Regions from separate parts of the Modestobacter sp. VKM Ac-2983 genome, predicted to be linked through region 1. Evidence: riboswitches for the same ligand, from Rfam matches in the RefSeq annotation. Region 1 holds a riboswitch; each other region holds the start of a gene.
What was found. A riboswitch is a leader RNA that binds a small molecule or an ion and turns the genes downstream of it on or off. The one in region 1 is predicted to bind cyclic di-AMP.

Region 1 (10,422 bases):
GGTGCAACATCCCGCACCGGTGGAGCGTCGCGCACCTCTACCAGGCCGTCCTGGACCGCGAGGAGCACGTCAGCCGGGTCGACCACCTGACCACGCTCGCCGGGTACGTGCACTGGCAGCTCACCGGCGAGAAGGTCCTCGGCGTCGGGGACGCCAGCGGCATCTTCCCGATCGGCGCCGACGGCGGGTACGACGCCACGATGCTGGCCCGGTTCGACCAGCTGGCCGCCGAGGCCGGGGTCGAGCTGACCCTGGCCGAGCTGCTGCCGACCATCGCCGTCGCCGGCCAGCCGGCCGGCACGCTCACCGAGGCGGGCGCGCGGCTGCTCGACCCCACCGGCGTGCTGCGCCCCGGCGTGCCGCTCTGCCCCCCGGAGGGTGACGCAGGCACCGGGATGGTCGCCACCAACTCGGTCGCCCCCCGCACCGGCAACGTCTCCGCCGGGACGTCGGTGTTCGCCATGGTGGTGCTCGAGCGCGAGCTCGCCCAGGTGCACCGTGAGCTGGACCTGGTGACCACGCCGGCCGGTGACCCGGTGGCGATGGTGCACTGCAACAACGGGGCCAGCGAGCTCAACGCCTGGGCCGGGCTGTTCGCCGAGTTCGCCCGGGCGCTGGGCGCCGAGGCGGATGCCTCCCAGGTCTTCGAGACCCTCTTCACCGCCGCGCTGGGCGGGGCGAGCGACTGCGGCGGCATGCTCGCCTACAACTACCTCTCCGGCGAGCCGATCACCGAGTTCGAGGAGGGCCGGCCGCTCTTCCTGCGCTCGCCGGACAGCCCGCTGGACCTCGGCACCTTCATGCGGACGCACCTGTTCTCGTCCCTGGCCACGCTGCGGATCGGCATGGACGTCCTGCAGAAGGCGGAGGGCGTGCGGCTGGACCGGATGTTCGCCCACGGCGGCATGTTCAAGACCGAGGGGGTGGCGCAGCGCTTCCTGGCTGCCGCGATCGACACCCCGGTCTCCGTCGGGGACGTCGCCGCGGAGGGGGGCGCCTGGGGCATCGCCGTCCTGGCTGCCTTCGCCACCCGGCGCGAGCCGGACCAGAGCCTGGCGGACTACCTGGACGGGACCGTCTTCACCGACGCCAGCCTGACCACCGCCGAGCCCGACCCCGCCGACGTCGCGGGCTTCGACGCGTTCATGGCGCGGTACGTCGCCGCCCTCCCGGTCGAGCGGGCCGCCGTGGCGCACGTGGCCGTCGGCGACCGGCAGACCGACCCGACCCCGTCCGCCGCCATCACCGAGGAGCAGCCGGCATGACCGCCACCCCCACCCGCACCGAGCAGGGGACGTTGCGCGCGCAGCGCGAGCACGTCGCCCACCTGCACTCCTATCTCACTCGCTACGAGCTGGTCACCTGGACCTCGGGCAACGTCTCCGAGCGGGTCCCCGGCGAGGACCTGTTCGTCATCAAGGGCAGCGGCGTCGAGTACGACGAGCTGACCTGGGAGGGCATCACCGTCTGCGACCTGGACGGCAACGCCGTCGACGGCGTCAAGGCGCCGTCCTCGGACACCGACGCGCACGCCTACGTCTACCGGAACATGCCCGAGGTCAACGGCCAGGTGCACACGCACAGCACCTACGCCGCGGCCTGGGCGGCCCGGCACGAGGAGATCCCCTGCGTGCTCACGGCGATGGCCGACGAGTTCGGCGGGCCCATCCCGGTCGGGCCGTTCGCGCTCATCGGCGACGACTCCATCGGCCAGGGCATCGTCGAGACCCTGCAGGGGCACCGCTCGCCGGCGGTGCTGATGAAGAACCACGGCGTCTTCACCATCGGGGCCTCGGCGAAGGCCGCGGTCAAGGCCGCCGTCATGACCGAGGACGTCGCCCGCACGGTGCACCTCTCCCGGCAGCTCGGTGAGCCGGTCCCGATCGCGCAGGCGGACATCGACTCGCTGTACGCGCGCTACCAGAACGTCTACGGACAACGATGAGCACGAAGGAGCAGCAGGTGGCATTCGAGGGTTCGGAGATCTGGTTCCTCACCGGCAGCCAGGGGCTGTACGGCGAGGAGACCCTCCAGCAGGTCGCCGAGCAGTCGCAGCAGGTCGCCGCGATGCTGGACGGCGCCGACGCCGTGCCGGTCCGGGTGGTCTGGAAGCCGGTGCTCACCGACGCCGGCGCGATCCGCCGGATGATGGGGGAGGCGAACGAGGACCCGAACTGCCTCGGCGTCATCACCTGGATGCACACCTTCTCCCCGGCGAAGATGTGGATCTCCGGGCTGGACGCGCTGCGCAAGCCACTGCTCCACCTGCACACCCAGGCCGACGCCGCCCTGCCGTGGGCGACGATCGACATGGACTTCATGAACCTCAACCAGGCCGCCCACGGCGACCGGGAGTACGGGTTCATGCTGACCCGGTTGCGCACCCCGCGGACCACCGTCTCCGGGTACGCGGGCAACTCCCGGGTGCAGGCCCGGGTGGGCTCCTGGGCCCGCGCCGCCGCCGGTGCCGCTGCCGCCCGCGGCCTGAAGCTGGCCCGGTTCGGCGACAACATGCGGAACGTCGCGGTCACCGAGGGCGACAAGGTCGAGGCGGAGATCCGCTTCGGCATGTCGGTCAACACCTGGGGCGTCAACGACCTGGTCGCGGTCGTCGAGCGGGTGCCCGAGTCGGCCGTCGACGCGGTCGTCGCCGAGTACGGCGACCTCTACGAGATGGACGCCGACCTGCGTCCCGGCGGCGACCGGCACCACAGCGTCCGCTACCAGGCCCGGATCGAGGTGGCCTTGCGCTCGTTCCTGGAGGACGGCGGCTTCGGCGCCTTCACCACCAACTTCGAGGACCTCGGCGGCCTGCGGCAGCTCCCCGGCCTGGCCGTGCAGCGGCTGATGGCCGACGGCTACGGCTTCGGCGGCGAGGGCGACTGGAAGACCTCCGCGCTGCTGCGGGTGCTCAAGGTCGCGGCCCAGGGCCTGCCCGGTGGCACCTCCTTCATGGAGGACTACACCTACGACCTGGCCTCGGAGACCCCGAAGATCCTGGGCGCGCACATGCTCGAGGTGTGCCCGACGATCGCCGGGGACAAGCCGCGGCTGGAGGTGCACCCGCTCGGCATCGGCGGCCGCGAGGACCCGGCCCGGCTGGTGTTCACCGCAGCCCCCGCCGCCGGCATCACGCTGGGCTGGTGCGACCTGGGCGACCGGTTCCGCTGGGTGGCCAACGAGATCGACGTCGTCGACCCGTCCGAGCCGCTGCCGAACCTGCCGGTCGCCCGGGCGGTCTGGGAACCCCGGCCGGACTTCGAGACGGCGACCGAGGGCTGGCTGACGGCCGGCGGGCCGCACCACACGGTGCTGTCGACCCAGCTGGGAGCCGAGGAGCTGACCGACCTGGCCGAGGTCTTCGACACCGAGCTGGTGCTCATCGACGCCGACACCACCCGGCGCAGCCTGGCCAAGGAGCTGCGCTGGAGCGCCGCCTACCACCGGCTCAACCAGCGCCTCTGAACGCCTGACGCGCGACGCCCCGCCCGGTTCTGCGGGCGGGGCGTCGTCGTCTCACCCGTAGTTCCGGGCGACGCCGTCGAGCAGCGCGGTGAACGCCTCGGCGGCGGTGACCTCGCCGTCCTGGTCGGCCGTGGCGTCGAGCACCCAGGTGCCCTTGCCGCGGGCGTCGGGGACGGCCAGCTGGAACGACGCCTGGTCGACCGAGCTGCACCGGATCAGCACGCCGCCGTCGACCACGTCGGCCCGGGGGCAGGGGGTCGGATCGCCCTGGGGCACCCAGTCGAACGCATCGCGGGCGACGTCGGCGGGCGTCGTCCCGTCGCCCAGGAAGCCCACGCGCACCGTGAACGGGTAGTCGATGGTGTCGTACAGCAGCGGTACTGGCGCCCAGGTGCACGCGCCGGGCAGCGTGCCGGTCCAGTAGCTCATCCGGGACCCCAGAGCAGCGGAGAGGCCGTCGGACAGCACCGGACAGGTGGAGAGGTCGTCCGCGGTGTCCCGGCCCGGGTACGGCTTGGGCTCCGGCAGCCACCGGTCCCACTCGGTGGGCGAGGGGAACGCCAGGGACGGCGGCAGGGCGTCGACCACCCGGTCCAGGTCGGCCTGCGCCTCGGCGGTCAGCCGTGCCTTCTCCGCCGCGGACACCGCCGGGATCGGTTCCTTGCCGTAGGCCTCGGTCGCACCGCCGGTGACCGGGCTGTCGTCGGGCACCGGTGTCCCGGACGGCGTGGATTCTCCGGGCGGCGGCGGCGTCGGTGCCGTGGCCGGCGCCGACGACGTGACCGTCGGCCGCGCGGTGCCCCCGGGGAGCGGTGCGGAGGACGGTGGGCCGACGGCGACCACGCCTCCGACGGCCACCGCGGCCACGCCGACGGCGACCGCCGTCAACGTCCGCCGGGTCCGGCGCCGGTGGCGCCAGCGGGCCACCGCGTCGGCGGCATCGCCGCCTCCGCCGGCGGTCAGCTCGTCGGCCAGACCGTGCAGCCGGCCCGCGAGGTCGCGCTCGTGGGGGTTCACGCGTGCCTCCGGGTGGTCCGTGCCGGGTCGGGGGACGGTTCGGGGGAGGGGTGGAAGGACGGCCCGGGGGAACGGTCCAGGACGGTGCGCAGCACGGCGAGGCCGCGGGAGACGTGCTTGCCTACCGTGCTCACCGAGCAGCCCATCAGGCGTGCGGTGTCGGCCTCGCTGAGGTCGTCGAGGTGGCGCAGCACCACCGCGGTGCGCACCCGCGGGCTCAGCTCGCGCAGCGCGGTGCGCAGCTCGTCGGCCTCGGCGTGCAGCGCCTGCAGGTCCACCCGGTCCGGGGAGTCGGGGAACCACTCGACCACCTGTTCGGTGTTGCTGAGCCGGCGCAGCCAGCTCAGGTGGCCGTTGACCAGCATCTTGCGCACGTAGGCGACGGGGTCGTCGGCGCGGCGGACCGTGCTCCACCGGCCGTACGCGCGGGCCAGCGCGGTCTGCAGCAGGTCCTCGCCGCGGCCGCGGTCACCGGTCAGCAGCACGGCGGTGCGCAGCAGCCGTGGGCCGTGCGCACCGACGAAGTCGGTGAACTCCTCGTCCTGCTCCTTCGCCACCGCATCCCTTCCGCTGGTCCCACTGAGGAGACGCATCGGCAGTCCGGCTGGCCCCCAGGTCCCCCGGTCACGATCCGGTAACGGCTCAGCGGGCGCGGTGAGTGGGCCTCTGGCAGGGGCCGGAGGATCTCGTCCGGAACGGACGACGCCCCGGCCGGTTGCCCGGCCGGGGCGTCGTCGTGCCGATGGTCCGGTCGGCCCGGATCACCGGTGCGGGCCGGTCAGCGCGTGACCGCGCCGACCGACCCGTCGCGCTCGTGGATCAGTACCAGTTGTTGGCCTGGGAGTGCGCCCACGCGGCGCACGGGGTGCCGTAGCGGTCGCTGATGTAACCCAGACCCCAGGTGATCTGGGTCGCCGGGTTGGTGCGCCAGTCCGGGCCGGCCGAGGCCATCTTCGAGCCGGGCAGCGCCTGCGGGATGCCGTAGGCGCTGGAGTTCGGGTTGTCGGCCGTGGGGTTCCAGTTGCTCTCCTTGGTCCACAGGCTGTCCAGGCAGGTGAACTCGCCGGCCCCCCAGCCGCGCTCGGCCACCATGGTCCGGCCGATGCTGCGGGGGTCACCGGTGGCGGTCCGGTCGGCGCTGCGGCTGGCGGCCTGCTGGGCCGGCCGGCTGGGCGCCGGGGCCGCGGGTGCTGCCCCGCCGCCGAGGGTGAGGGCCTGCCCGACGCGGAGCACGTTCGGGTTGCCGCCGATGGTGTCGCGATTGGCGGCGTAGATGCTCTGCCAGGTGGTGCCGTGCGCCGCGGCGATCTTGCTCAGCGTGTCGCCGGCGCGGACGACGTAGCTGCCGGAGGCCGCTGCCGGTGCGGCCGCCGGTGCAGCCGCGGGGGCCGAGCCGCCGCCGATGGAGAGCACCTGGCCGACGCGCAGCACGTTCGGGTTGCCGCCGATGGTGCCCTGGTTGGCCGCGTAGACGGTCTGCCAGGTCGTGCCGTGGCTGCTGGCCAGCTTGCTGAGGGTGTCCCCGGGGCTGACGGTGTGGCTGCCGGTGTGGGCCTGGGCGGGCGCGATGACCCCGAAGGACATCGCTGCAGCTGCCGCGACGACCATGGCCGGGCGCGCCGCGGAAGCGAAGGCGGATCGCCCGGAGGAGCGGTCGCGCCGTGCCGTGAAGCGATTGAGCATGGGTGTGTGTGCCTCTCGCCGCCTGCGGAGTTAGCTGTCGGGTTCGGGCGAGAGCTGCCCGGCCGCGTGCTGCGGCTTCACCCCAAGGCCCGGAGGCCTGGTCTTGCGAGGTGGGTCCCCCGCGCCTGCCCGTGGTCTCGTGACGTCCGGGCCGACGGTGGGCAGGTTCGGCGGTGTCGTCGTCCGGAGCCCGCCGTGTGGCGGACGGACCAACGGTAGGCAGGCCGTCGGCCGGCGGAGCCGGTCGGCGGTGAGCTTTCCCGGGCTCCCCGACGCGGTCAGCACGAGCTGTGACGGATCATGGACGCGCCGTGGACTGGTGCCCCCGGGTCGTTTCCCGACGCAACGGCATGTGGTCCGCTGCACCGGGGCCGGGGCTGGGGGCTCAGCGGCCGGTGAGCACGACCGGCAGGTCCTGGAGCCCGCGGATGACGAACTCCGGGCGGCGTCGGGCCGGGCGGGCCAGCTCCAGCCGGGAGGTGCGGCTCAGCAGCGCACCGAAGGAGGCCTGCAGCTCGACCCGCGCCAGCGGGGCGCCGATGCAGAAGTGCACCCCCGCGCCGAAGGAGATGTGCGGGTTGTCGGTGCGCCCCACGTCGAGGGTGTCGGGGTCGGTGAAGACGGCCGGGTCCCGGTTCGCGCTGCCCAGCAGGGCGGCGACCTTCTGCCCCTGGGCGACGGTCACCCCGCCGATCTCGACGTCGGAGGTGGCGGTGCGCTCGAACAGCTGCAGCGGCGAGTCGAAGCGCATCAGCTCCTCGATCGCCGTCGGGAGCAGGTCCGGGTCCGCGCGCAGCCGATCCAGCTGGTCCGGGTGCTCCAGCAGCGCCAGCAGGCCGTTGCCGCTCACGTTGACCGTCGCCTCGTGCCCGGCGTTGAGCAGCAGGATGCAGGTGGTGACCAGCTCGTCCTCGGTGAGCCGGTCGCCCTCGGAGTCGCGCACCGTGACCAGGTGGGTGAGCAGGTCCTCCCCCGGGGCGGTCCGCCGCTCGGCGGCCAGCTCGCGGAGGTAGGCGACGAACTCGGCGGCGGCCCGCTCGGCGTCGGCCTCGACCTCCGTCGTCCGGCCGTACTCGTACATCTTGACGATGGCGTTCGACCACGGGCGCAGCAGCGGCCGGTCGGCTGCCGGCACGCCCAGCAGCTCGGCGATGACGGCGACCGGCAGCTCCTCCGCCATCCCGGACAGCACGTCGACGCCGGTGTCCCCGGCGGAGCGCTCGACGAGGGAGTCGACGAGGGAGTCGGCCAGCTCCTGCACCCAGGGTCGCAGCCGCTCGACGTGTCCGCGGGCGAACGCGGCGCTGATCAGCCGGCGCAGCCGGGTGTGGGTGGGCGGCTCCATCTCCAGGATCGCGTTGCGGTGGATCAGGTTGAAGCTCTCGAACCGCTCCGCCGGCGCCTTGTCCGACCAGATCCGGCCCAGCCGCCGGTCCCGCAGGACGGCGTTGGCCTCGGCGTGGCCGAGGGCCAGCCACATGCCCTGCTGCTCGTTCCACTGCACCGGCGCCGCGGCGCGGGCCACGGCGAAGGCCGGGTAGGGGTCGGCGACCAGAACGGGGTCGGTCAGGTCGAGCGGAGCAGGGGCCGGCGTCACCGGCAGCAGCGTACTGAGGGGAGCGGCGCGGCACGGCAGTGCGGGCGGCCCCCTCGCAGGGTCCCGCCGCGAGCGTGCGAGGGGCGGGGGGCGAGGGGGTCCTTTGACTACCCTCGCATGCATGGCCCGCACTACGACCCGCCGTCCCGCCGCCCCGGCTGCGACAGCCGGTGAGACCAACCCGAAGGCGCCCTGCCCCTGCGGCTCCGGCCGCCGCTACAAGCACTGCCACGGCTCCGGCTACGGCCAGCCGGTGCTCCGCCCGTTCGAGGGCCTGCCCGGCGAGGTCGACTGGGTGGCGCTGCGCGAGCTCGTGCCGGCCGCCACCGCGAAGCTGACCACCACGGACGGCCGGTCGGTCACGCTGGCCAGCGTCCTGCCCGGCGGCACCCCCGCCCTGGTGCGCGCCAACGGGGAGATCCTGCTCGGCGTCCAGCTGCAGACCTCCTCCGACGACGTCAGCCGCGACCTCGGCACCGCGCTCGCCGCCGCGCTCGAGGCCCCGGCCGGCGCTCCCGTCGACCCGGGCCCGATCGGTGCCGCCGGCTCGGCCGGGCCGCGGCTGCAGGAGCTGCTGGACCTCTCGGCGCCGTTCGAGGTCACCGTGCACGACGACTTCGGCTTCTGGCTCGAGGGCGCCGACGTCGACGCGACCGCCCGGGCCAGCCTGCAGCAGGCCAACGAGATGGTGATGCCCACGGTGCGGCTGGCCGGCCTGGAGGCCGCGTACTGGTGCCGGCCGACCACCGAGCGCGGGCACGTGCGCTGGGTGCGCCCCGAGCCGGAGGAGGCGCTGCTGGACGCCCTCGCCCGGCTCGGCGCGGCCGAGCAGCTCAGTCTGGGGGACGGCACCCGCTACGCCGGTGCCTTCCGTGCGCTGGGCCTCGCCGTCCCGGTGTGGGACGTGCCGGGTGAGGTGCCGGGCGCCGAGTGGGCAGGTCCCTCAGCGGAGCTGCACTCCCGGCTGGAGGCCGCGCTGGCGGTCACCGAGCCGCTGAACGCCGACGAGCGTCGGGCCCGCGCCGGGCTGCTGTCCCGTCAGGTCACCCTGCGCTGAGCCGAGGGCCCGTCCCCCTCGCCGACTGCGGCGAGGGGGACGGGCCAGGCCTACCGTGGGGGCCGCACAGCGGAGTTGAGAGAGGACTGACGTGGGCCACGAGCACGGCGGCATGGGCGGGATGCACGTCCCGGAGCTGCCGCCGACGACCGGGCGGGTGCTGGGCCTGGACCTGGCCGCCGCCTCGCCGGTGGCCTGGCTGGCCGTGCTGCTGGCCGTCGGCTACCTGGTCGGGCTGTGGCGGCTGCACCGGCGGGGGGTGCGCTGGGCGCCGACCCGCACCGTGGCCTGGCTGATCGGCTGCGCCAGCCTCTTCCACGTCACCGCCAGTGGCCTGCAGAGCTACGGCATGGCGCTCTTCAGCCTGCACATGGTGCAGCACATGGTGCTGAGCATGATCACGCCGCTGCTCCTGCTGCTCGGCGCCCCGGTCACCCTGATGCTGCGCGCCCTGCCCGCGGCGCAGGGACCCGCGGGGGTGCCGCGGCGCGCGCTGCTCGGCGCCCTGCACAGCCGGCTGGGCCAGCTGGTCGCCTCGCCGTTCTTCACCGTGCCGCTGTTCATCGCCAGCCTCTACGGCGTCTACTTCACCCCGCTGTTCGACGACCTCATGTCGACGACGGTCGGGCACACGTTCATGCTGCTGCACTTCCTGGTCACCGGGCTGCTGTTCTTCGGCCCGATCATGGCCATCGACCCGTGGCCCCGGCGCTCCGGGCACGGCGCCCGGATGCTCGAGCTGCTGCTGCCCGCCCCGTTCCACGCCTTCTTCGGCGTGATCGTGATGATGAGCAGCTCCGTGCTGCTGACGAGCTACGCCACCCCGCCGGAGTCCTGGGGCATCGACCCGCTCTACGACCAGGGGGCGGCCGGCGGCATCGCCTGGTCGTTCGGTGAGTTCCCCACCGTGCTGGTGCTGGCGGTGGTCTTCTTCCAGTGGACCCGCTCGGAGGAACGGTCCAACCGGGCCGCCGACCGGACCCGGGACCGGGCGATCGCCCGCGGCGAGAGCGGCGAGGACCCCGAGCTGACCGCGTACAACGAGCGCCTGCGCCGGCTGGCGGCCCAGCACCCCTGACCGGTGGGGCGGACGTCGGGACCTCGGCCCCGGGAGGGGCGGTGCGCTAGGAGGGACGGCGGCTGCGGGGGTGGTCGGCGGCGACCAGCGCCTCGACCAGGTCGGCCCGGGCCCGGGCCACGCGCGAGCGGATCGTGCCGATCGGGCAGCCCGCCACCTCGGCGGCCTCGGCGTAGGGCAACCCGATCAGCTGGGTGAGCACGAAGGCCTCCCGGCGCTCGGGCTCCAGTCGGTCCAGCACATCCTGCGCGGCGACCGACCCGCCCACCTCGTCCTCCGGCACGTCGCGGACCAGGTCGGCCAGGTCGGTGTCGTCGGAGACCAGCACCAGGCCGCGGCGCTTCCGGGACCGCAGGTGGTCGGCGCAGACCCGCCGGGCGATCGACAGCAGCCAGGTGCGCAGCGACGACCGGCCCTCGAAGCCCGGCAACGCCGGGAGCGCACGCAGGAACGTCTCCTGGGTGAGGTCCTCGGCGACCTGGCGGTCGGCCAGGTGCGCGCACAGCCGCCACACGTCGGTCTGCG
Region 2 (10,422 bases), on a different contig from region 1:
ACCGAGGCCGAGCGGGTCAAGTCGCTGATCACGATCGCGCTCAAGGCCGAGGAGGTGGGGCTCGACGTCTTCGCGCAGGGCCAGCACCACAACCCGCCGTTCGTGGTCTCCTCCCCCACCACCACGCTGGGCTACATCGCGGCCAAGACCGAGAAGCTGGTCCTCTCGACGTCCACGACGCTGATCACCACCACCGACCCGGTGAAGATCGCCGAGGACTTCGCGACCCTGCAGCACATCGCCGACGGCCGCGTCGACCTGATGATGGGCCGGGGCAACACCGGCCCGGTGTACCCCTGGTTCGGCAAGGACATCCGGGACGGCATCCCGCTGGCCGTGGAGAACTACCAGCTGCTGCGCCGGCTCTGGCGTGAGGACGTCGTGAACTGGGAGGGCAAGTTCCGCACCCCACTGCAGGGCTTCACCTCCACGCCGCGCCCGCTGGACGGCGTCCCGCCGTTCGTCTGGCACGGGTCGATCCGCAGCCCGCAGATCGCCGAGCAGGCGGCGTACTACGGCGACGGGTTCTTCCACAACCACATCTTCTGGCCGCCGGAGCACACCGAGCGGATGGTCGAGTTCTACCGTCGCCGGTTCGAGCACTACGGCCACGGCAGCGCCGACCAGGCGATCGTCGGGCTGGGTGGCCAGGTCTTCATGCGGAAGAACTCGCAGGACGCCGTCCGGGAGTTCCGCCCGTACTTCGACCACGCCCCGGTCTACGGCGGCGGCCCGTCGCTGGAGGAGTTCACGTCGCAGACCCCGCTGACCGTCGGGTCCCCGGAGCAGGTGATCGAGCGGACCCTCGGCTTCCGCGACTACGTCGGCGACTACCAGCGGCAGCTGTTCCTCATCGACCACGCCGGGCTGCCGCTGAAGACGGTGCTCGAGCAGCTGGACATCCTCGGCGAGGAGGTCGTGCCCGTGCTGCGCCGCGAGTTCGCGGCGCTCAAGCCGGCCCACGTGCCGGACGCGCCGACCCACGCCAGCCTGGTGGCCGCCGCCGGCGGCGGGCACGACAGCACCGTGCAGGCTGCCGACGACGTGACCGGCCGGACCGTGGAGACGGCGGCGCAGGCATGACCACCCGGACGATCGCCGTCGTCAGCGCCGGGCTGAGCGACCCCAGCTCGACCCGGCTGCTGGCCGACCGGCTCACCGCCGCCACGGTCGAGGCGCTGCGCGCCCGCGGGGAGGACGCCACCGTCGAGGTGGTGGAGCTCCGCGGGCACGCCCGCGACCTGGCCGACAACCTGACCAGCGGCTTCGCCAACCGGCCCCTGCAGGCGGCGATCGACACGGTCGTCGGAGCGGACGGGCTGATCGCGGTCACGCCGGTGTTCTCCGCCTCCTACAGCGGCCTGTTCAAGACGTTCTTCGACGTGCTGGACAAGGAGTCGCTGACCGGCAAGCCCGTGCTGCTGGGCGCCACCGCCGGGACGCCGCGGCACTCGCTCGTCGTGGAGCACGCGATGCGCCCGCTGTTCGCCTACCTGCGGGCCATCGTGGTGCCCACCGGCGTCTTCGCCGCCGCGGAGGACTGGGCCGGCGGCGGCGTCGACCGGTCGCTGGCCGGCCGCATCGACCGGGCGGCCGGCGAGCTCGCCGGTCTGGTCAGCGGCCGTCCTGCGGCCACCCGCCCGGCCGACCCCTTCGCCGACCCGACCACCTCCTTCGAGGAGCTGCTGAAGGGCCACTGAGGCCCACCGCAGCTCGACATCGGGCTGGGAGCTGCCTCCGCTTCCCCGAGGCAGCCCCCAGCCCGTTCTCGTCGGGCTGCCGCCGTCGGGCAGGATCGGTGGGATGACCCCGCCGACGTGGTTCACCCAGGCCCTCGCCCAGCAGCCGGAGCACCGGGACGTCGTCGTCTCGGGCGCGCGGGTGCACTACCGGGCCTGGGGGCCGGCCGGGGCGCCGGGAGTGGTGCTGGTGCACGGCGGGGCGGCCCACTCCGGCTGGTGGGACCACGTCGCTCCGCTGCTCACCGGCCGCCGGGTGGTCGCCCTGGACCTGACCGGCCACGGCGACAGCGACCCGCGCGAGGACTACGACCCGCTGCTGTGGGCGCGGGAGGTGGTGGCCGTCGCCGCCGACGCAGGCCTCGACCGGCCGGTCGTCGTCGGCCACAGCATGGGTGGCTGGGTGGCGGTCACCGTGGGCGTCCAGCACCCGGGTGACATCGGTTCGGTCGTCGTCGTCGACTCCCCGCTCAACGACCGGCCGCCGGACGAGCGTCGGCTGCGGGAGCGCCGCCGGCCGCACCGCGTGTACCCGGACCCGGCCGAGGCCAGGGCCCGCTTCCGGACCCTGCCGCCGCAGGACGTCCTGCTCCCCTTCGTCCGCGAGCACGTGGCCGCCGGCTCGCTGCGCGCGGTCGAGGGCGGCTGGACGTGGAAGTTCGACCCGCACTTCTTCGGCACCCGGCTGCGGCTGCGCGACCTGCTGCCCGGCGTCGCCGTCCCGCTGACCTTCCTGCGCTGCGAGCACGGGCTGGTGAGCCCGGAGATGGCCACCGAGATGGTGGGGCTGACCCGGGCCGGGATGCCCGTGGTCGACCTGCCCGACAGCGGTCACCACCCGATGCTGGACCAGCCGCTCGCCCTGGTCACCGCGCTGCGCACGGTGCTCGCGCTGGGCGGTGACCGACCCCGCTGACCCGTCGGGCGTGCTCCCGCAGGGGTGGGTCAGAGGCAGCGGTACAGCGCCCGCCAGAACGTGTCCAGGCCGTCGCCCGGCCCGGCCGTGCCGCGCGCGGTGAGCAGCACCGCGACGAGGTCCCGGTCCGGATCGGCGTAGGCGGTCGTGCCCGTCCCGCCGTCCCAGCCGAACCGGCCCGGCTGCGCCCATGGCTCCCCCGGCTCGACCTGCACGCCGACCTGCAGGCCCCAGGAGCGGCCGGCGCCGAGGAAGTCGGCGGCCTCCACCCGCTGCGCCGTGGTCAGCGCTCCGGTGGTCATGGCGGCCACCGATCGCGGGCTCAGCAGCGGCCCGCCGCCGTCGGCGAGCGCGCCGAAGAAGGCGAGCACGTCCGGTGCGCTGGAGACCAACCCGGCCGCCAGCCCTTCGAAGACCGGTGGCACGGACGACCGCCCGTCGGCCGGGTCGAGGAGCTCGAACCCGTCACCGGCCGGCAGGTACGCCGGGCCGAGCCGCGCGGGGTCGGTCGCGCAGAAGCCGGTGTCGGCCAGGCCCAGCGGACCGGTGACCCGCACGCGCAGTAAGTCGCGCAGCGGGCACCCGGCGACCCGGCTCAGCAGCACCGAGAGCACCTCGGTGCTGAGCTGGTACAGCCAGCTGGCCCCGGGCTGCGCGGCCAGCGGCAGCTCGCCCAACCGGGCCAGGTACTCCCCCGGCGTCAGCTGCGGCGGCAGCGGACCCGGTCCGAGGCCGGCCCGGTACAGAGCTCGGTCCAGCGGCGAGCCGTCCCACAGCCCACCGAAGCCGGGCGTGCTGGTGAGCAGGTGGCGGACGGTGATCGGGCGGTCAGCGGGCACCGTGTCCGTGAGTGCGCCGGCCCGGTCGACCAGCACCCGCGGGTCGGCCAGCTCCGGGAGCCACCGCCCGACCGGGTCGTCGAGGTCCAGCAGCCCGTCCTCGACCAGCGACAGCGTCAGCACGCCGGCGAACGGCTTGGACAGCGAGGCGAGCCGGAACAGCGAGTCCGGACGCACCCGGGCGCGGCCGCCCAGCTCGAGGGAGCCGCCGGTGTGCACCTCGACCTCGCCGTGGTGGCGCACCGCGGCGGCGTAGCCGGGCAGTCGGCCGCGCTCCACCTGGGCCTGCAGCGCTGACCAGACGGTGACGAACCGGGACAGGTCCGACATGGGGGCCTCCTGCGTCCGAGGGACGGCGCACCCAGCGTCCGAGGGACGGTGCGCTCGGCAGGGAGGACGGCGGTGGCCGGTGGAAGTCATCGCGCCGGCCACCGGGACCCTCAGGCGGTGGTGCCCTTGCCCGAGGACCGCTGGGCCGCCGGGGCGTCGGCGCCGTCCTCGCCCAGGTGCCGCTCGAAGTGCGGCGGGACGACGAGGTCGGCCGGGCTGAGCTCATCGACCGAGCGGTGGCCGAGGCCGACCAGCGCGGACCCGAGCCCGTCCCGCAGCAGGTCGAGCACGTTGCCCACGCCGGCCTCGCCGTTGGCGGCCAGGCCCCACAGGTAGGCCCGGCCGATCATGACCGCCCGGGCGCCCAGCGCGACTGCCTTGGCGACGTCGCCGCCCCGCCGGACGCCGCCGTCCATCAGCACCTCGACCTGGTCCCCGACCGCGTCGACGACCGCGGGCAGCGCGCGGATCGCTGCCGGGGTGCCGTCGAGGTTGTTGCCGCCGTGGTTGGAGACCGAGATCGCGGTGACCCCGGCGTCGACGGCCCGCTTGGCGTCATCGATCCGCATGACGCCCTTGAGCATGAACGGCCCGTCCCACTGCGAACGCAGCCAGGCGACGTCCTCCCAGGTGGGCATCGGCGAGCCCATCCACTGCCCGTAGGCCCCGAAGAACGTGGGCGCCGGGTCACCGGGGGTCGCCACCATGTTCGGCACGGTGAGGTCGGGGAGCTTGCGGGTGCGGGCGAAGTCGAGCAGCCACCGCGGCCGGGCCAGCACCTGCGGGGCGTACCGGCGGGCCGCCTCGAAGTCGATCTTCTCCGGGATGAACGGGCTGCCCCAGTCGCGGCCGTAGGCGAAGGACCAGTCCAGCGTGGCGATCATGCCGACCGCGCCGGCGGCCTTCGCCCGCTGCATGCGGCCGAGCATCTCCTCGCGGGTGCCGACCCAGTACATCTGGAAGAAGGTCTGCGGGTTCGCCGCCACGACCTCCTCGATCGGCTTGCTGGCGAAGGAGGACAAGCCCATCGCCACGCCGCGGGAGGCGGCGGCGCGGGCCACGGCGACCTCACCCTCGGGGTCGACCGCCTGGACCCCGGTGGGGCTGATCATGATCGGCATGGAGACCGGCTGGCCCATGATCGTGGTGGCCAGCTGCCGTTCGTTGCTCAGCCCGGCGGTGTGCGGGGCGAACCCGAGCTCGGTGAAGGCGGCGAGGTTGTCCGCCGCGGTCAGCCCGCGCTCGGAGCCGGCCACCAGCGCCCCGTAGACCCCCTTGGGCAGCCGCCGCTTCGCCCGGCGCTGCGCCTCCGCCACCGACTCGAACCACGCGTTCGCCACCTGCGGACCCCCTGCTGCTCGACTCGTCCCGGGCGACGCCGTCGTCACCGGGGTTGCCGTCGCGGGGCCGGCCGGTCCCCCGGCGCCCTACGTGGCACTGAGTGCCACCCTAGCGGCCGAGGGTGGCCTGGGACACAGTGCGCCGGTCAGGCGTCCTTGATCGCCGAGACGTCGAACTCCACCTGGATCCGGTCACTGACCAGCACGCCACCGGTGTCCAGCATCGCGTTCCAGGTGAGGTCCCACTCGCTGCGCTTGATGGCCAGCGCGCCCTCGAAGCCCACCCGCATGTTGCCGAACGGGTCCAACGCCGAGCCGGTGAGGGTGAAGTCGATCGAGACCGGCCGGGTGACCGCCTTGATCGTGAGGTCGCCGGTGACGCGGTAGACGTCCCGGTCGACCTGCTCGACCGCGGTGGAGACGAAGACCATCTCGGGGTGCTGCTCGACGTCCAGGAAGTCGGCCGAGCGCAGGTGCGCATCGCGGTCCGGCGTCCCGGTGTCGATGCTGGCGGTGGCGATCCGCAGTCGGACGTTGCTGGCCGTCGGCGTCGCGGTGTCCAGGTGGGCGGTGCCGGAGAAGTCGGTGAAGGCACCCCGCACGGTGGTCACCATGGCGTGCCGGGCCCGGACGCCGATCCGGGTGTGCGTGACGTCGACGGTGTAGTCGCCCGTCACGTCGGCCAGGGCGCTGGTGGCGGCGTCGAAGTCCGTCGCGGCGCCCTCGGGTGCGCGGTGCTTGCCCACGGATCAGCGCTCCTCGTCTCGGTGGTCGAACCCCTCGATCCTCCCCGATGGTCCCCCGCCGGTGCACAGGAGGGCCATCTGCCCGACACCTCGGCACTGCATCGGACGCAGCGAGGCCCGGGTCCGGCCGGACCCGGGCCTCGCTGCGCACCGCCGGTGGGTCAGTACCAGCCGGTGGCCTTCGAGTGCGACCACGCGGCGCACGGCGAGCCGTAGCGGTTGGTGATGTAGATCAGCCCCGCGTCGATCTGCCGGTAGCCGTCCGCGGTCTTGGCGATCCCGGTGCTCTTCCAGGTCGAGTCCAGGAACTGCGGGATGCCGTACGCGGTGCTGTTCGGGTTCTGCGCGTTCGGGTTCCAGCCGCTCTCCTTGCCCCACAGGCTCTCCAGGCAGGAGAACTCCGTCTGGTCGCCGCCGAGCTTGCCCAGGGCGTAGTCCTGGAACGAGCCCGACCCGGAGGACGCGACGGGGGCAGGCGCAGCCGGCGCCCTGGTGGTGCTGGACGGGGCCGGGGTCGCCGCCCGAGCGGCGGCAGCCGCTGCCTCCTCCGCGGCCTTCGCCTCCGCAGCGGCCTGGGCCTCGGCGGCGATCCGCGCCTCTTCCGCGGCCTGCGCCTCGGCGGCGGCCTGCGCTGCTGCGGCTGCCTGCGCGTCGAGCACGGCCTGGTCGGCGGCCGCCTGCGCCTGCGCGGCGGCGGCCTGGGCGGCCTCGCGCTCGCTGCGGTTGGCGGCGAGCTGGCCGAGCCGGTCGGCCAGGGGGCCGTCGACGAGGGCGGTCCCGGTCTGCTGCGAGCTCAGGTCCAGCTGGGCGACGACGCTCGCGGGCTCGACGGCGGCCTCGGCCCGCGTGCCGGGCTCACCGCCGACGAGGACGTTGACCAGGATCGCCCCGGCGGCGGCGACGCCGACGTACAGCGTGGGCCGACGGAGGCCCCCCGGGGGCTGACGACGAGCCCGCCGGGCCACCGGGGCGTCATCGGCGCCGGTCGAGAGCGCGGGGAGCACCTCGGTGGCGGGCAGCTGCTCGTCGGACGAGGACGCGGTGGTGCGACGGGACATGAAGAGAGGGGCTCCGTGGGTCTTCCGCGGCCGCCTACCGAGTCAGCTGACGGATTCGGGCGGGAAGTCGCCCTACCCAGCCGGGCGGCTGCCCGGGCGGGATTCACCCCAGTGGTGCGGTGGGTCCCCGGTTCGCTGCGTGCAGCGATTCGGCGGCATCCGGTGCGGGCTCCCCGGGTGGGGACGAGACGTCCGACCGGACCTGGCCACGGTAGAGGCCGTCGCCTGGGCGTGACAATGCCGGGAGCCGGATTTCGTCGCCATGTGCCACGTCTCCCATCCGGTGGCGGGGCGGGGCAGCAGCAGTGGGACGGCTGGTGCCGGTGGGCCTCAGGGGAGCCGCCAGACCGTCGTCCGGCGCACCGCTCCCCCGGCGGCGTCCGGTACGTCGTACTCCGCCTGGGCCACCAGGCCCTCCTTCGGGACGTACGCCCGTCCGGGGTCGCCCAGCAGGACGGTGGCCCCCTGCAGCCAGGCCGCGCCGAGGAAGGGCAGCACCCGGGCGGTCATCTCCCGGTCGTAACAGACGTCGCCGGCCAGGACGACGTCGATGTCCGGTAGCTCCTCGTCCAGGACGTCCCCGACGACCTCGATCCCGGCCACCCCGTTGACCTCGGCGTTCAGCCCGACCGCGGTGTGCGAGTACGGGTCGACGTCGCTCGCCAGCACCCCGCTCGCCCCGGCCAGCAGCGCGGCGACGGCCACCAGGCCGCTGCCCGCGCCCAGGTCCAGGACCCGGCGGCCGGCCACGAGCTCCGGGTGGTCGAGCACGTGCCGGGCCAGCGCCTGGCCGCCGGGCCAGGCCGCGGCCCAGAACGGCGGGTCCTCGCCGGCTCCGCCGCCCTCGGTCTCCATCGCCTCCCAGAGCGCGACGACGTCGTCGGCGACGTGCAGCTGCACCTCGGGGACGAGCGACGGGCGGTCCAGCCGGGTGTGGGCCCGCAGGAAGGCCGGTGGCACGGGGTGCTGGACCGCCACGCCGGTCAGGCCTTGCGCTCGGTGCGCACGACGGTGACCGGGCACGGGGCGTGCCGGGTGACCTGGTCGCTCACCGAGCCGAGCAGCAGCCCGGCGAAGCCGCCTCGCCCGCGGGCCCCGACCACAAGGAGGTCGGCGTGCTGCGCGGCCTCGAGCAGCGACCGCACCGGCGCAGCGTGCACGACGTGGCAGGTCACCTCGCCGGCCCGCTCGGCGCCCAGCGCGGCCCGGACGTCGGCCTCCAGGTCGGCCTGCACCGCCTGCTCGTACTCACCGATCGGCGGCACGTAGCCGAGCTCCCAGCTCGGCGGCTGCGGGGCGGTGGCGATCCGCCAGCCGCGGACGACGTGCAGCGGCCAGGAGGCGCGCTCGGCCAGCGTCGCGGCCCACTGCAGCGCCTCCTGCGCGCAGTCCGAGCCGTCGTGGCCGACGACGACGCCACCCTCGACGGCGGCGCGGGTCGACACCTCTCCCTCGACCTCGGCCAGCTCGGTGGCCGCCTCGTCCCGCTCGGCAGCGAGTGCTGCGTTCCCCGACCGGTCTGCTGGCTGCTGCGTCAACGCCGTCCTCCAGTGCTCGTGTGCTCGTGCTCCGCCGGTACCCGGCACCAGGAAGCCTCCCCCACCCGGCCGGTCGACGGCAGGGTCGGAGGGCCTGTTCCCCCGTGTCGTCCGGGCCGGGGGCCTTCGGATCGCGGCGGAGGCCGCTCTGCTCTTCACTGATCATGAGCCGGCGCGCGCCGGCAGGATCGACTGGATCGAGGAGGAACGGCAGCCATGGAGCACTTCACCATCGCCACCGTCGCCGAGGAGAGCGCCGACTTCCGTCGGGTGCTCTGGACCGGCGAGCACACCCAGCTGGTGATCATGACGATCCCGCCGGGTGGGGAGATCGGCGAGGAGGTGCACGAGGAGATCGACCAGATCCTCACCTTCGTCAGCGGCACCGGCCAGGCCGTCGTCGGCGGGCAGAAGAAGAACGTCGCCCAGGGTGACCTCGTCGTCGTCCCCGCCGGCAAGAAGCACAACTTCCTCAACACCGGGGTGAACCCGCTGGTGCTCTACACGGTCTACGGCCCGCCGGAGCACGCCGACAAGGCGGTGCACAAGACCAAGGAGGAGGCCGACGCGCTCGAGGAGGCCGGCAAGGACGAGCCGCCGACCAGCTGAGGCCCGATCGGGCAGGGTGGGCGTCGTGACGACGCAGCCGGGCATCTTCGCCCTCGGCACCCCTGAGCACTGCTACCTGGAGCTCGACCTGGAGCCCGGCTGCTCCGCGGAGGACCTGGTCCGCGGGGTGGCCGGGCTCACCGGTCCGCTCTCCTCCACCGGTGGGGTGAACCTCGTGGTCGGCTTCCGGCCGGAGCTGTGGGCCGCCGTCGCCCCGGACGACGCCCCGGCGGACGCCGCCAGCTGGACCGAGGACCTCGTCGGCGCCGGCCGTTACCGGATGCCGGCGACCCAGCACGACGCCTGGATCTGGGTCGCCGGGGGCGATCGCACCGCGGTCTTCGACAACGCCCGGGCCGTGCTGGCCGCCCTGGCCGGCGTCGCCCGGGTGGCCGCAGAGGTCACCGGCTGGCTGTACCGGCACGACCGGGACCTGACCGGCTTCATCGACGGCACGGAGAACCCCTCGCTGCTGACCGCCGCGGAGGTCGCGGCCGTGCCTGCCGGCGAGCCGGGTGCGGGGGCGAGCATCGTGCTCTATCAGGTGTGGCGGCACGACAGCGCCGCCTGGGAGTCCCTGGGGATGCACGGCCAGGAGATGATGATGGGCCGGACCAAGCCGGACAGCGTCGAGCTGCCCGACGACGTGATGCTGCCGAGCGCGCACGTCGCCCGCACCACCGTCGAGGTGGACGGCGAGGAGAAGCAGATCTTCCGGCGCAACGTCGCCTACGGCGGGGTCACCGACCACGGGACGGCGTTCGTCGGGTTCGCCCGCGACCAGTGGCGCCTCACCGAGATGCTCCGCCGGATGGCCGGGGCTACAGACGGGGTGCGCGACGGGCTGACCGGCTTCCTGACCCCGCTGAGCGGGGCGTACTACACGTGCCCGTCGATCGACGCCCTGGCCCGGTTCGCGCCCCCCCGACGAGGACTGACGGCCACCGTGACCCAGGAGCAGGAGCAGCCGGCGCAGCCGGAGCCGGAAGGTGGTGACCCGGCGTGCTGGCTCGACCGGGTCTGCCCGGTGTGCGGCCGGCTGACCGAGCGGCTGCCCACGGGTCGCTGCGCCGCCTGCGGCGAGCCCTGGGACTGACCGTCCCCCGATGAGATCCTCGGCCGCAGCGGCAGGTGACCGACCGTGCCTGGGCAGCCACTGCGCCGAGGGGTCTGTCCGGCCATGCCGGCGGCCGGTGCTGGCCGCCGAGCAAGTCAGGCGGCGGAGCTCCTGGCGACCTGACTGCCGTACCAGCTGGTGAGCAGGTGCGCGCGGACAGAGGCCGGCAGCGCTCCCCAGCGGAGCAGCG
Region 3 (10,422 bases), on a different contig from region 1:
GCCTCGTCCATGGTCAGCACGGTGCCGTTGCGCAGCACGACCGGGCGGTCGGTCGCCTGCCCCGCGACGTCGGTGTCGGGCTGGGACATCGTCTACCTCCAGGCCGTCACCGGACTGTCACGGACGAGTGTCCGTACAACGGTCAGCCTGGCGACGGCCCCACTGTCGTGGTGATCGCGACCACATGTCAAGGCGAACGACGGAGTCGCGTCTTCCGGTTGACAGGCGAACGGCGCGGTGGTGACACTCGGCGGCACTCCGGACGCCCGTCCGCTTGACGGCGATGCACCGCTCGAGGGGCCACACCCGATGACCGAACACCCACTGCCGCCCGGCTCCGCGCCGGGTCGGGGGCCGCTGTCCGGCCTCCTGGTGGCCGACTTCTCCCGCGTCCTGGCCGGGCCCTACGCCACCATGCTGCTGGCCGACATGGGCGCCGAGGTGGTCAAGGTGGAGAGCCCCGGCGGCGACGACACCCGCAGCTGGGCGCCGCCGGTGCGCGAGGGGGTGTCGACCTACTACCTGGGCGTGAACCGCAACAAGCGCTCCATCGCCCTGGACCTCAAGGACCCCGCCGACGCCGCCGTCGCGCAGGAGCTGGCCCGCCGCGCCGACATCGTCATCGAGAACTTCAAGACCGGCGGGCTCGGCCGCTTCGGCCTGGACTACGCCAGCGTCAGCGCGACCAACCCGCGCGTCGTCTACGCCTCGATCACCGGCTTCGGCAGCGGCCCGGCCGGTGCGCCGCTGCCCGGGTACGACCTGATCGTGCAGGCGATCTCCGGCCTGATGAGCCTCACCGGCGACCCCGAGGGCGAGCCGTTCCGGGCCGGCATCTCCGTCTTCGACGTGATGGCCGGGCTGCACGCCACCATCGGCGTGCTCTCGGCGCTGAACGTCCGGCACGAGACCGGTCGCGGCCAGCACGTCGAGGTCAACCTGCTGTCCTCCGCGCTGTCCGGGCTGGTCAACCACGCCAGCGCCGTCGTCGCCGGTGGCGTCGTCCCGTTCCGGATGGGCAACAGCCACCCGAGCCTGTTCCCCTACGAGCCGCTCCCGTGCGCCGACGGCGACCTGATCATCACCGCCGGCAACAACGGCCAGTTCCGCAGGCTGGTCGAGGTGCTCGGCGTGCCCGAGCTCGCCGACGACCCGCGGTTCGCCCGCAACGAGGACCGCACGGCCAACCGGGACCAGCTGCGCCCGCTGCTGGTCGAGCGGCTCAGCACCCGGTCCAAGCGGGACTGGTTCGACGACATCATCGCCGCGGGCGTGCCCTGCGGGCCGATCAACACCGTCGACCAGGGGGTGGCCTTCGCCGAGTCGATCGGCCTGGACCCGGTGGTGACCGTGGGGGAGGGCGAGGCCGGCGTCCCCTCGGTCCGCCACCCGATCACCTTCTCCGAGACGCCGGCCGACTACCGGCTGCCGCCGCCGGCCCTGGACGAGCACGGTGCCGAGCTGCGACGGTGGCTGGCCACCGAGGAGGACGCGTGACCACCCCCGAGTACCCGACCGCGCTGGGCGCCTCCAGCCGCGAGTCGATCACGCTGCTGGGCACCGACCTGGCCCGCGACGTCATGGGCACCGTCGGCTTCGGGGAGCTGGCCTTCTGGCTGGCCACCCAGCGGCGGCCGACGCCGGGGGAGACCCGGGTCTTCGAGGCGGTGCTGGCCGCGCTCGCCGACCACGGGTTCACCCCGACTGCGATCGTCACCCGGCTCACCTACCTGTCGGCACCGGACTCGGTGCAGGGGGCGCTCGCCGCCGGCCTGCTCGGCGGTGGCTCCCGGTTCCTCGGCGTCACCGAGGACTCCGGCCGCTTCCTGGACGACGTGCTGACCGGGGTGGACGGCGCGCTGCCGACCGACGACGCCGGCTGGGACGCCCTGGCCCTGGAGACGGTGACCGCCCAGCGGGCGGCGCGGCGCTTCGTGCCGGGACTCGGCCACCACGTGCACAAGGACGGCGACCCGCGCACCCCGCGGCTGTTCGAGATCGCGACCGAGGAGGGGCTGTTCGGCCCGCACCTGTCGCTGTTCGCCGCCATCGGCCGGGTGCACCCCCAGGTGCTCGGCAAGACGCTGCCGCTCAACGGCGCCGGGGTGTGCGGTGCCGCGCTGGCCGACCTCGGCCTGCCGCTGGAGCTGTTGCGCGGCTTCGCCCTGCTGGCCCGCACCGCCGGGCTGATCGGGCAGCTGGCCGAGGAGCTGCGGCACCCGGTCGCCAACGACGTCTTCCTGTCCGTGGACCTCAACAACCGGTCCGTCGCCCCCGACCCGTACGTCCCTGACCTCAACGGAGACAGTCATGGCTGAACTGGCCGCGGTCATCGCGTCCACCCACCACCCCTTCTACTACCGGGCGAGCACGGCCACCGGTGCTGACCGGCCGCCGTTCGCCGACGAGTGGGTGGCGAAGATCGAGGCGTTCCGCGAGACGCTCACCCGCGCCGAGCCCGACGTCCTGGTGATGGTCGGCAGCGACCACTTCCACCAGCTCTGGCTGGACAACATGCCGCAGTTCCTCATCGGGAAGGCACCGTTCTTCGACGCGAACTTCCACAACGAGGAGCGCGAGTTCGGGCTGCCGAAGATGACGCTGCGCGGTGAGGAGGACCTGGCCGCGCACCTGCTGCGCGACGGGCTGGACCGGGACTTCGACCTGGCGTTCAGCAACGAGCTGCGGATCGACCACAGCATCACCTGCCCGATCATCACGCTGCGCCCGCAGGCCGACCTGCCGATCGTGCCGGTCTACACCAACATCTTCGCCCCGCCGCTGCCGCAGCCGAAGCGCTTCGTCCAGCTGGGCCGGGCGATCCGGGAGATGGTGGAGTCCTGGGAGAGCGACAAGCGGGTGGCGGTGATCGGCACCGGGCACCTGTCCCTGGAACTCGGCGGGCCGCGCCAGTTCGGCGAGCACGGGCCGGACCCGGAGTTCGACCGCAAGGCCGTCGAGTGGATCGCCAGCGGGGACATCGAGGGCTGCCTGGCCGAGGTCTCCCTGGAGTCCCTGCACCACCCGGGCAACGCCACCCACGGGTTCATGGACTTCATGCTGATGATGGGCGTGGCCGGGGAGGGCGCGAAGGCCGACCACGTGGACACCCTGGACCTGTTCCACACCATGGAGGCGTACTTCACCTGGTACCCCAACGGGGTCCCGAGCACGGGCGGGGTGTCGGCATGAGCAAGTACCTGCTGGACAAGTTCCTCTACACCGTGGACCGGGACCCGGAGCTGACCGAGCGCTACCGGGAGGACCCGGCCGGCACGGTCACCTGGTGGGAGGCCGAGATGGCCAACACCGTCCTGAACTGCATCCCGGCGGAGAAGACCACCTGGCTGGCCTTCACCGACGGGGAGCGGCGGGCGCTGGCCGAGCACGACCACGTGGCCCTCTTCGAGATGGGCGCGCACCCGTTCCTGACGCTCACCCTGTTCATCGCGCTGTTCGAGCGCGACCACGGGCCGATGGAGTACCAGCGCGCCTACGGCAAGGCGATGGAGCACATCTCCATGCCCTACCCCGACATCGCGACCTGAGCCGGTGCGCGCCGCCGTCCTGACCCAGCCGGGCGAGCCACCGGCCCTCGCGGAGCACCCGGACCCGGTGCCCGGCGAGGGCCGGACCCTGGTCCGGGTGACCGCCGCCCCGGTCGTGCCGCTGGACCTGCTCTGCGCCTCCGGGACGTCGTACTTCGGCCGCCCGGCCGTGCCGTACGTGCCCGGCGTGCAGGGGGTGGGGGTCGTGGTGTCGTCGGCCGTGCTGGCGCCCGGCACCCGGGTCTGGTTCGCCACCTCCGCGGGCATGAGCCCGGGCGACGGCAGCCTGGGCGAGCTCTGCGCCGTGCCCGACGCCGACGTCGTCCCGCTCGCCGGGGACCTGCCCGACCCGGTCGTGGCAGCGCTGGGCCTGTCCGCGGTCGCCGGCTGGATGGCGTTGACCTGGCGCGGCCGGTTGCAGCCGGGGGAGCGGGTGCTGGTGCTCGGTGCCGGGGGTGCGGTCGGCCAGGCCGCGCTGGGGGCCGCCCGGGCGCTGGGGGCCGGGCGGGTGGTCGGGGTCTGCCGGTCGCCGTCCGCGGCGGACCGTGCCCGCCGGGCCGGCGCCGAGGACGTCGTCCTCACCGGGGACGGCGGCGACCTGGCTGCCCGGATCCGGCAGACGGTCGGCTCGGACGTCGACCTCGTCGTCGACCCGGTGTTCGGCGCCGTGGCCGCGGCGGCGTGCTCGGTGCTGGCGCCCGGTGGGCGGCTGGTCAACCTGGGTGGCGCGGCCGGGGACGCCGCCGAGTTCTCCTCCGCCGTGCTCCGCAGCCGGAGCATCGACGTGCTCGGCTACACCAACAACGCGCTCACCGGCGAGCAGCGGGCCGCCGCGCTGACCTCGGTGCTGCGGCACGCCGCGGCCGGGCAGCTCCGGGTGGAGCACGCCGTCCTCCCGCTGGCGCGGGTCGCGGAGGCCTGGGCGGCCACCGCGGCCGGGGGCGGGAGCCGGTCCGTCGTCGAGCTGTCGGTGCGCTGACCGGACACCGGCGGTGGTGACGGATGGGACGGGTGTGTCCGGAGAGTGACGCGACCACCGTCACCCCATGAAATGCGGGCGACGGATTGTCACGATTCGATGACGCCGTTAGGTTTGCCGGGTCCAGTCGGTCGCCACGTCCCCACCCGGGGAGCCCGACCGGACGCCGCCGAGTCGCCCTCCGGGGCGAGCCGGGGACCCACCGCACCACTGGGGTGAATCCCGCGCCCGGACGAGAAGTCCGGGCCGGGTAGGGCTGCTTCCCGCCCGAACCCGTCAGCTGACCTGGTAGGCGGCCATCGGAAGACACCTGTACGGAGCACTCCTGCCCATGCGCGCCCGCACCACCACCTCCAGCTCCACCAGCCGCCGACGTCCGCCGGCCGGCGTCCGTCGGCCCGGGCTCTACCTCGCCGTCGCGGCGGCCGGTGCCGTCCTGGTCAACGTGGTCGTGGGCGCCGGTCCGGCGGCCCAGGCCGACCCCGTGGCCTCGGAGCCGGTGAGCGTCGCCGCGCAGCTGGGGCTGGCCGCCGAGTCCGGCGCCGTCGACGGGACCGAGGACCTCCGGCCGCTCGAGGAGCTGGCAGCCAGCCGGGCCACCCGGGAGGCCGAGCAGACCGCCGCCCAGCAGGCCCAGGCCGCGGCCGACCAGGCCGTGCTCGACCAGCAGGCAGCGGAGGCGGAGGCAGCGCGCCTCGCCGCCGAGGCCGCGGCCGCCGCTGAGGCCGAGGCCGCTCGGGTCGCCGCCGAGGCCGCCGCTGCTGAGGCCGAGGCGCAGTCAGCCGCCCCAGCTCCGGCACGGGCCGGGACCGCGGCCAAGCCCTCCGCCGCGGCGCCCTCCAGCTCCGGCACCGCGGTGACCGCGACCGCGAAGATCAGCAACTCCGCCGGACCGATCAAGCCGCAGGCGCAGGCCGCCGCGAACGCCGTGGTCAGCAACGTGCCCGGCGCCGGCTCGATCACCCTGGGCGGGACGCGGCCCAGCGCTGCCGACCCGCACGGTCACCCGTCGGGGCTGGCGGTGGACTACATGGTCATGTCCAACGCCGCCCTCGGTGATGCGATCGTCGCGTACCACGTGGCCAACTGGGCCGAGCTCGGCGTCGACTACATCATCTGGGAGCAGCGGATGCTCTCCTCGCCCGGCGGCTCCTGGAAGCAGATGGAGGACCGGGGCAGCGTGACGGCGAACCACTTCGACCACCCGCACGTCAACTACCGCTAGACGGCGCTGGCCCGGCCGCCGGCAGCGCGCCACCATGGGGTGGTGCTGCGGTCGGTGCTCCGGGCCGCGCTGATCGGTGCCATCGTGCTGGTCGTGGTGGTCGGTCTGCTGTGGACGTTCCAACGCCGGCTGGTGTACCTGCCCGACGCCGGCCCGGTGCCGGCCGCCGCTGACGTCCTCCCCGGTGGCCGGGACGTCGAGTTGGCCACCGCCGACGGCCTGACCCTCGGCGCCTGGTTCGTGCCCGGCCCGACGGCTGACGCCCCGACCGTGCTCGTGGCCAACGGCAACGGCGGTCACCGCGGGGTGCGGGCCCCGCTGGCCCGGGCACTGTCGGACGCGGGGCTGGGGGTGTTGCTGTTCGACTACCGCGGGTACGGCGGCAACCCGGGCAGCCCGAGCGAGGCTGGTCTGGCGCTGGACGTCCGCGCGGCGCGCGACTGGCTGCTGACCGACGGCGGGGTCCCGGCCGAGCGGCTCCTGTACTACGGGGAGAGCCTGGGCGCCGGCGTCGTCACCGAGCTGGCCGTCGCGCACCCGCCGGCCGGGCTGGTGCTGCGCTCGCCGTTCGTCGACCTGGCCGCCGTAGGCAGCGAGCACTACCCGTTCCTGCCGGTCCGGCTGCTGCTGCGGGACCGCTACCCGGTGGCCGAGCTGGTCTCCCGGGTCGAGGTGCCCACCACCGTCGTCCTGGGCACCGCCGACTCGATCGTGCCGCCGGAGCAGAGCCGGGAGGTGGCCCGTGCCGCCGGGCAGCTGCACCGCACGGTCGAGGTGCCCGGCGCCGACCACAACGACGCCGTCCTGCTGGATGGCGACCAGCTGGTCGCCGCCGTCGTCGAACTGGCCCGCCTGACCACCGACCCCTGACCCAGCACCACCAAAATGGCCATTTTGGTGGTGCTGGGTCAGGTGCCGCAGAAGGTCTGGTAGGTGGCGCCGAAGTCGGCGGGGGCGGGGGTGGCGTACCGCTCCAGGCCCGGCCGCTCGGTGTAGGGGTGGGTCACGGCCTCCAGCAGGGGGCCCAGCGGTGCCAGGTCGCCCGCGGTCGCCGCGGTGAGCGCCTCCTCGACGAGGTGGTTCCGCGGGATGTAGAGCGGGTTGACCCGGTCCATGGCGTCGGCGTCCGGGGCCAGTGCGCGCCAGCGCTCCGACCACGCGTCGAACGAGGCCAGGTCCAGGAAGAGGTTGCGAACCGGGTCGACGTCGCCGCGGGCGGCGGCGCCGAGCAGCCGGAACGCGGACGTGTGGTCGACGTGGCCGGCCTGCAGCAGGGTCAGGAACTCCTCGACCAGCGGCGCGGCCACCGCGTCGTCCAGCCCGTCGGGCAGGCCCAGCTTGGCCCGCATCCCGGCCGACCAGGCCGCGTCGTACTGCGGCCGGAACTCGCCCAGCGCCGCCACCGCCAGCTCGATCGCGCGCTCCTGGTCCTCGGCGAACAGCGGGAGCAGCGCCTCGGCGAGCCGGGCGAGGTCCCACTCGGCGACGATCGGCTGGTTGCCGTAGGCGTAGCGCCCGCCGGTGTCGATCGAGCTGTACACCGTGGCCGGGTTGTGCGCCTCGAGGAAAGCGCACGGCCCGTAGTCGATCGTCTCGCCGGAGATGGTCACGTTGTCGGTGTTCATCACGCCGTGCACGAATCCGACCTGCATCCACCGGGCCACCAGCTCGGCCTGGGCAGTGACCACCGCGGCGAAGAGCGCGAGGTGCGGGTTCTCGGCCTGCGCGGCGTCCGGGTGGTGCCGGCTGATCGCGTGGTCGGCGAGCCGGCGCAGCAGCTCGGCGTCCCCGGTGGCCCGGGCGTACTGGAAGCTGCCCACCCGCAGATGGCTGCTCGCCACCCGGGCCAGGACGGCGCCGGGCAGCAGCGTCTCCCGGCGCACCGAACGCCCGGTGGCGACCACGGCCAGTGAGCGCGTGGTGGGGATGCCGAGGGCGTGCATCGCCTCGCTGATCACGTACTCGCGCAGCATCGGGCCGACCGCGGCCAGCCCGTCGCCGCCGCGGGCGAAGGGGGTGCGCCCGGAGCCCTTGAGGTGCAGGTCGCGCAGCCGGCCCGCCACGTCGGTCAGCTCCCCGAGCAGCAGCGCCCGGCCGTCGCCCAGCCGCGGGACGAAGCCGCCGAACTGGTGCCCGGCGTAGGCCTGAGCCACGGGGTTCGCCCCGGCCGGGACGGCGGTGCCGACCAGCAGGCGCAGCCCCTCGGCGGTCCGCAGCGCGGCCGGGTCGAGGCCGAGTTCGGCGGCCAGCGGCTCGTTGAGCGCGAGCAGCCGGGGATCCGGGGCGTCGTCGGCCTGCCAGGCGACGGCCAGCTCGGGCAGCTCCCGGGCGAAGCGGTGGTCCAGCCTGAGGGTCGGTGCCGGTGCGAGGCTCACCCGACCGAGGCTACGTCCGATCCCGGGAGCTGCCAGTCGCTGCAGCGTCGCCTCAGCGGTGCGGCGCCAGGTGCTCGACGGCCCAGGAGCGCAGCGTCGTCGGCGTCGTGGTCAGCACCGAGCGAGGGTCAGCCGGCACGAAGTCCTCCCGCAGGCCGCGGCCCATCCCGACGAACCCCTCGACCTGGGCCTCGGACAGCCCCGCCGCCCGGAGGCCGGCGCGCAGGTCGTCGTCGCTGATCTGCTCCGCCCGGACCCGCCGGCCGGTGGCCGAACCCACGATCCCGGCCACGGTCTCGAACGTGAGGTCCTCCGGCCCGTGCACGGCGAGCACCCGCCGGCCGGACCAGCCCGGGGACAGCAGGTTGGCCACCGCCACCGCCCCGATGTCCCGGGGGTCGACCCACGGCATCGGCCGGTCGATCGGCATGGTGGTGCGCAGCACGCCCTCCTGCAGCCCGTCGAGGTCGGACAGCAAATTGGTGAAGAAGTACCCGCAGCGCAGGTGGAGCACCGCGGCGCCGGTCTCCTCCAGCTGCTCCTCGGTGCGGGCGAGCCCGTCGATCTGCCCGACGCCGTGGCGCTTCTCGGCGCCGACGCTGCTCTGGAACACGACCCGGGACACCTGGTTCTCCCGCACCGCGCGGGCGACGACCGCGCCCATCCGGGTCGACGTGGCGACCGGGTCGTCGTCCGGCGTCGGCGGGTCGACCCAGTAGAGGGCGTCCGCGCCCTCGGTCGCCCGCAGCACGGTGTCCAGGTCGCCCTGGTCACCGACCACGAGGTCGACCAGCTCCCGCGTCTGCGGGTCGAGCTTCTCCGGGGAGCGCAGCAGCAGGGTGGGCCGCAGGCCGGCCTGCAGGAGCAGCCGGACCACGCGGGAGCCGACGTGCCCGGTCGGGGTGGTGACGACGATCCTCATCGACAGCCTCCGGTGGATGCGTGTGTGCTGTGGCGTACCCGGCCATGCCAGCACGGGGTGCCGACAGTTCTCCGGCGAGCGCGCGGCCCCGCCTCGTGCCCGGACACCCCGGCGTTCGGGGAGACTCCGCACGCCGTCACCTGGGCACGGCGGTCGAGACGAGGACGGTGCGACATGAGCGCGGACGGACGGCGGACAGCAGCCGGGGTGGTCGGGCTGGTCTTCCCGGCCCTGCTGCTGGCGGGGTGCACGGACGACGGCCAGGCCGAGGCCATCCGCTCCTACGACGTCGACCTGGTGGCCGGCGCCGACGGGTCGCTGGAGGTCGAGGAGACGATCGCCTACGACTTCGCCGATGAGGAGCGGCACGGCATCGAGCGGCTGATCCCCGAGCGGGCGCCCTTCGAGCAGACCCGCGACCGGCTGTACCCGATCAGCGACGTCGTCGTGGAGAGCCCCACGGGCGCGCCCACCGACACCGAGGTCACCAGCGAGGACGGCGTGTTGACCGTCCGGATCGGCGACGAGGACACCGAGGTCACCGGCGAGCACACCTACGTGCTCAGCTACCGGGTCGAGGGGGTCGCCGACCCGGGGGACGACGGCGACCGGCTGGCCTGGAACGCAGTCGGGACCGGCTGGGAGGTGCCGATCGAGCAGGTCGACGTCCGGCTGACCGGCCCGGAGGGCGTGGCGCCGGTCGCGGGGGACTGCGTGATCGGCACGGACGATGCCCTGTTCGCCTGCCCCATGGACGTCGAGGCCGTCGGTGCGGTGCGCGCGGAGGCCACCGGGCTCGACCCGGGGGAGGGCGTGACGCTGAGCGCCAGCTACCCGCCGGGCACCTTCGCCGGCGCGGAGCCGGTGCTCGAGGAGACGTTCAGCCCGGCGCAGGCCTTCCGCCTCAGCCCGGCGACCGCGGGGCTGGCCGTGGGCGGGCTGCTGCTCTTCGTCGTCCCGCCGCTGCTGCGGGCCCGGCGGAGCCGCCCGGCCGTATCCGGTCCGCGGGCGCCGCAGCTCACCCCGCCACACGACGCCCGCCCGGCCCAGCTGGGCACCGTGCTCGACGGTCGCGCCCAGCGGCACGAGGTCCTCGCCACCCTGCTGGACCTGGCCGTCCGCGGCCAGCTGCGGATCGAGGAGGTCGCCGTCGATCCCGCTGAGGACGAGTCGGACACCGACGTCCCCGCGGACTGGCGGCTGGTCCGCACGCCGGCCGACCAGCGGGGGCTGCGCCCCTACGAGCAGCTGCTGCTCGACGACGTCTTCGCCGACGGCGAGGCCGTGCTGCTGTCGGACCTGCAGTCGCGGTTCGCGGCCGTGGAGAGCCGGGCCTGCGCGGCGATGTACCGCGACGTGGTGGAGCAGGGCTG

Region 2: another riboswitch for cyclic di-AMP. It lies ahead of O2W18_RS09270 (transglycosylase SLT domain-containing protein); the one in region 1 lies ahead of O2W18_RS00370 (LysM peptidoglycan-binding domain-containing protein).
Region 3: another riboswitch for cyclic di-AMP. It lies ahead of O2W18_RS10360 (hypothetical protein); the one in region 1 lies ahead of O2W18_RS00370 (LysM peptidoglycan-binding domain-containing protein).

What each region holds. Positions count from the first base shown of each region.
Region 1 is NZ_JAPVBK010000001.1:70,860-81,281, forward strand. It holds gene O2W18_RS00345 (xylulokinase) at 1-1,265, shown strand, start outside; gene O2W18_RS00350 (L-ribulose-5-phosphate 4-epimerase) at 1,262-1,945, shown strand; gene araA (L-arabinose isomerase) at 1,942-3,465, shown strand; gene O2W18_RS00360 (hypothetical protein) at 3,517-4,482, opposite strand; gene O2W18_RS00365 (SigE family RNA polymerase sigma factor) at 4,479-5,039, opposite strand; gene O2W18_RS00370 (LysM peptidoglycan-binding domain-containing protein) at 5,302-6,066, opposite strand; cyclic di-AMP (ydaO/yuaA leader) riboswitch at 6,190-6,288, opposite strand; gene O2W18_RS00375 (cytochrome P450) at 6,551-7,762, opposite strand; gene O2W18_RS00380 (DUF5926 family protein) at 7,884-8,819, shown strand; gene O2W18_RS00385 (cytochrome c oxidase assembly protein) at 8,911-9,897, shown strand; gene O2W18_RS00390 (sigma-70 family RNA polymerase sigma factor) at 9,944-10,422, opposite strand, start outside.
Region 2 is NZ_JAPVBK010000002.1:589,765-600,186, reverse strand. It holds gene O2W18_RS09300 (LLM class flavin-dependent oxidoreductase) at 1-1,083, shown strand, start outside; gene O2W18_RS09295 (FMN reductase) at 1,080-1,700, shown strand; gene O2W18_RS09290 (alpha/beta fold hydrolase) at 1,804-2,655, shown strand; gene O2W18_RS09285 (serine hydrolase domain-containing protein) at 2,685-3,824, opposite strand; gene mftD (pre-mycofactocin synthase MftD) at 3,935-5,164, opposite strand; gene O2W18_RS09275 (YceI family protein) at 5,311-5,910, opposite strand; gene O2W18_RS09270 (transglycosylase SLT domain-containing protein) at 6,072-6,968, opposite strand; cyclic di-AMP (ydaO/yuaA leader) riboswitch at 6,985-7,133, opposite strand; gene O2W18_RS09265 (class I SAM-dependent methyltransferase) at 7,299-7,946, opposite strand; gene O2W18_RS09260 (universal stress protein) at 7,952-8,506, opposite strand; gene O2W18_RS09255 (cupin domain-containing protein) at 8,723-9,115, shown strand; gene O2W18_RS09250 (Dyp-type peroxidase) at 9,141-10,211, shown strand; gene O2W18_RS09245 (hypothetical protein) at 10,328-10,422, opposite strand, start outside.
Region 3 is NZ_JAPVBK010000002.1:827,276-837,697, forward strand. It holds gene O2W18_RS10330 (amidohydrolase family protein) at 1-89, opposite strand, end outside; gene O2W18_RS10335 (CaiB/BaiF CoA transferase family protein) at 310-1,497, shown strand; gene O2W18_RS10340 (citryl-CoA lyase) at 1,494-2,318, shown strand; gene O2W18_RS10345 (extradiol ring-cleavage dioxygenase) at 2,311-3,192, shown strand; gene O2W18_RS10350 (hypothetical protein) at 3,189-3,548, shown strand; gene O2W18_RS10355 (quinone oxidoreductase family protein) at 3,553-4,527, shown strand; cyclic di-AMP (ydaO/yuaA leader) riboswitch at 4,685-4,837, shown strand; gene O2W18_RS10360 (hypothetical protein) at 4,859-5,752, shown strand; gene O2W18_RS10365 (alpha/beta hydrolase) at 5,795-6,622, shown strand; gene O2W18_RS10370 (protein adenylyltransferase SelO) at 6,661-8,127, opposite strand; gene O2W18_RS10375 (NmrA family NAD(P)-binding protein) at 8,180-9,049, opposite strand; gene O2W18_RS10380 (DUF2207 domain-containing protein) at 9,224-10,422, shown strand, end outside.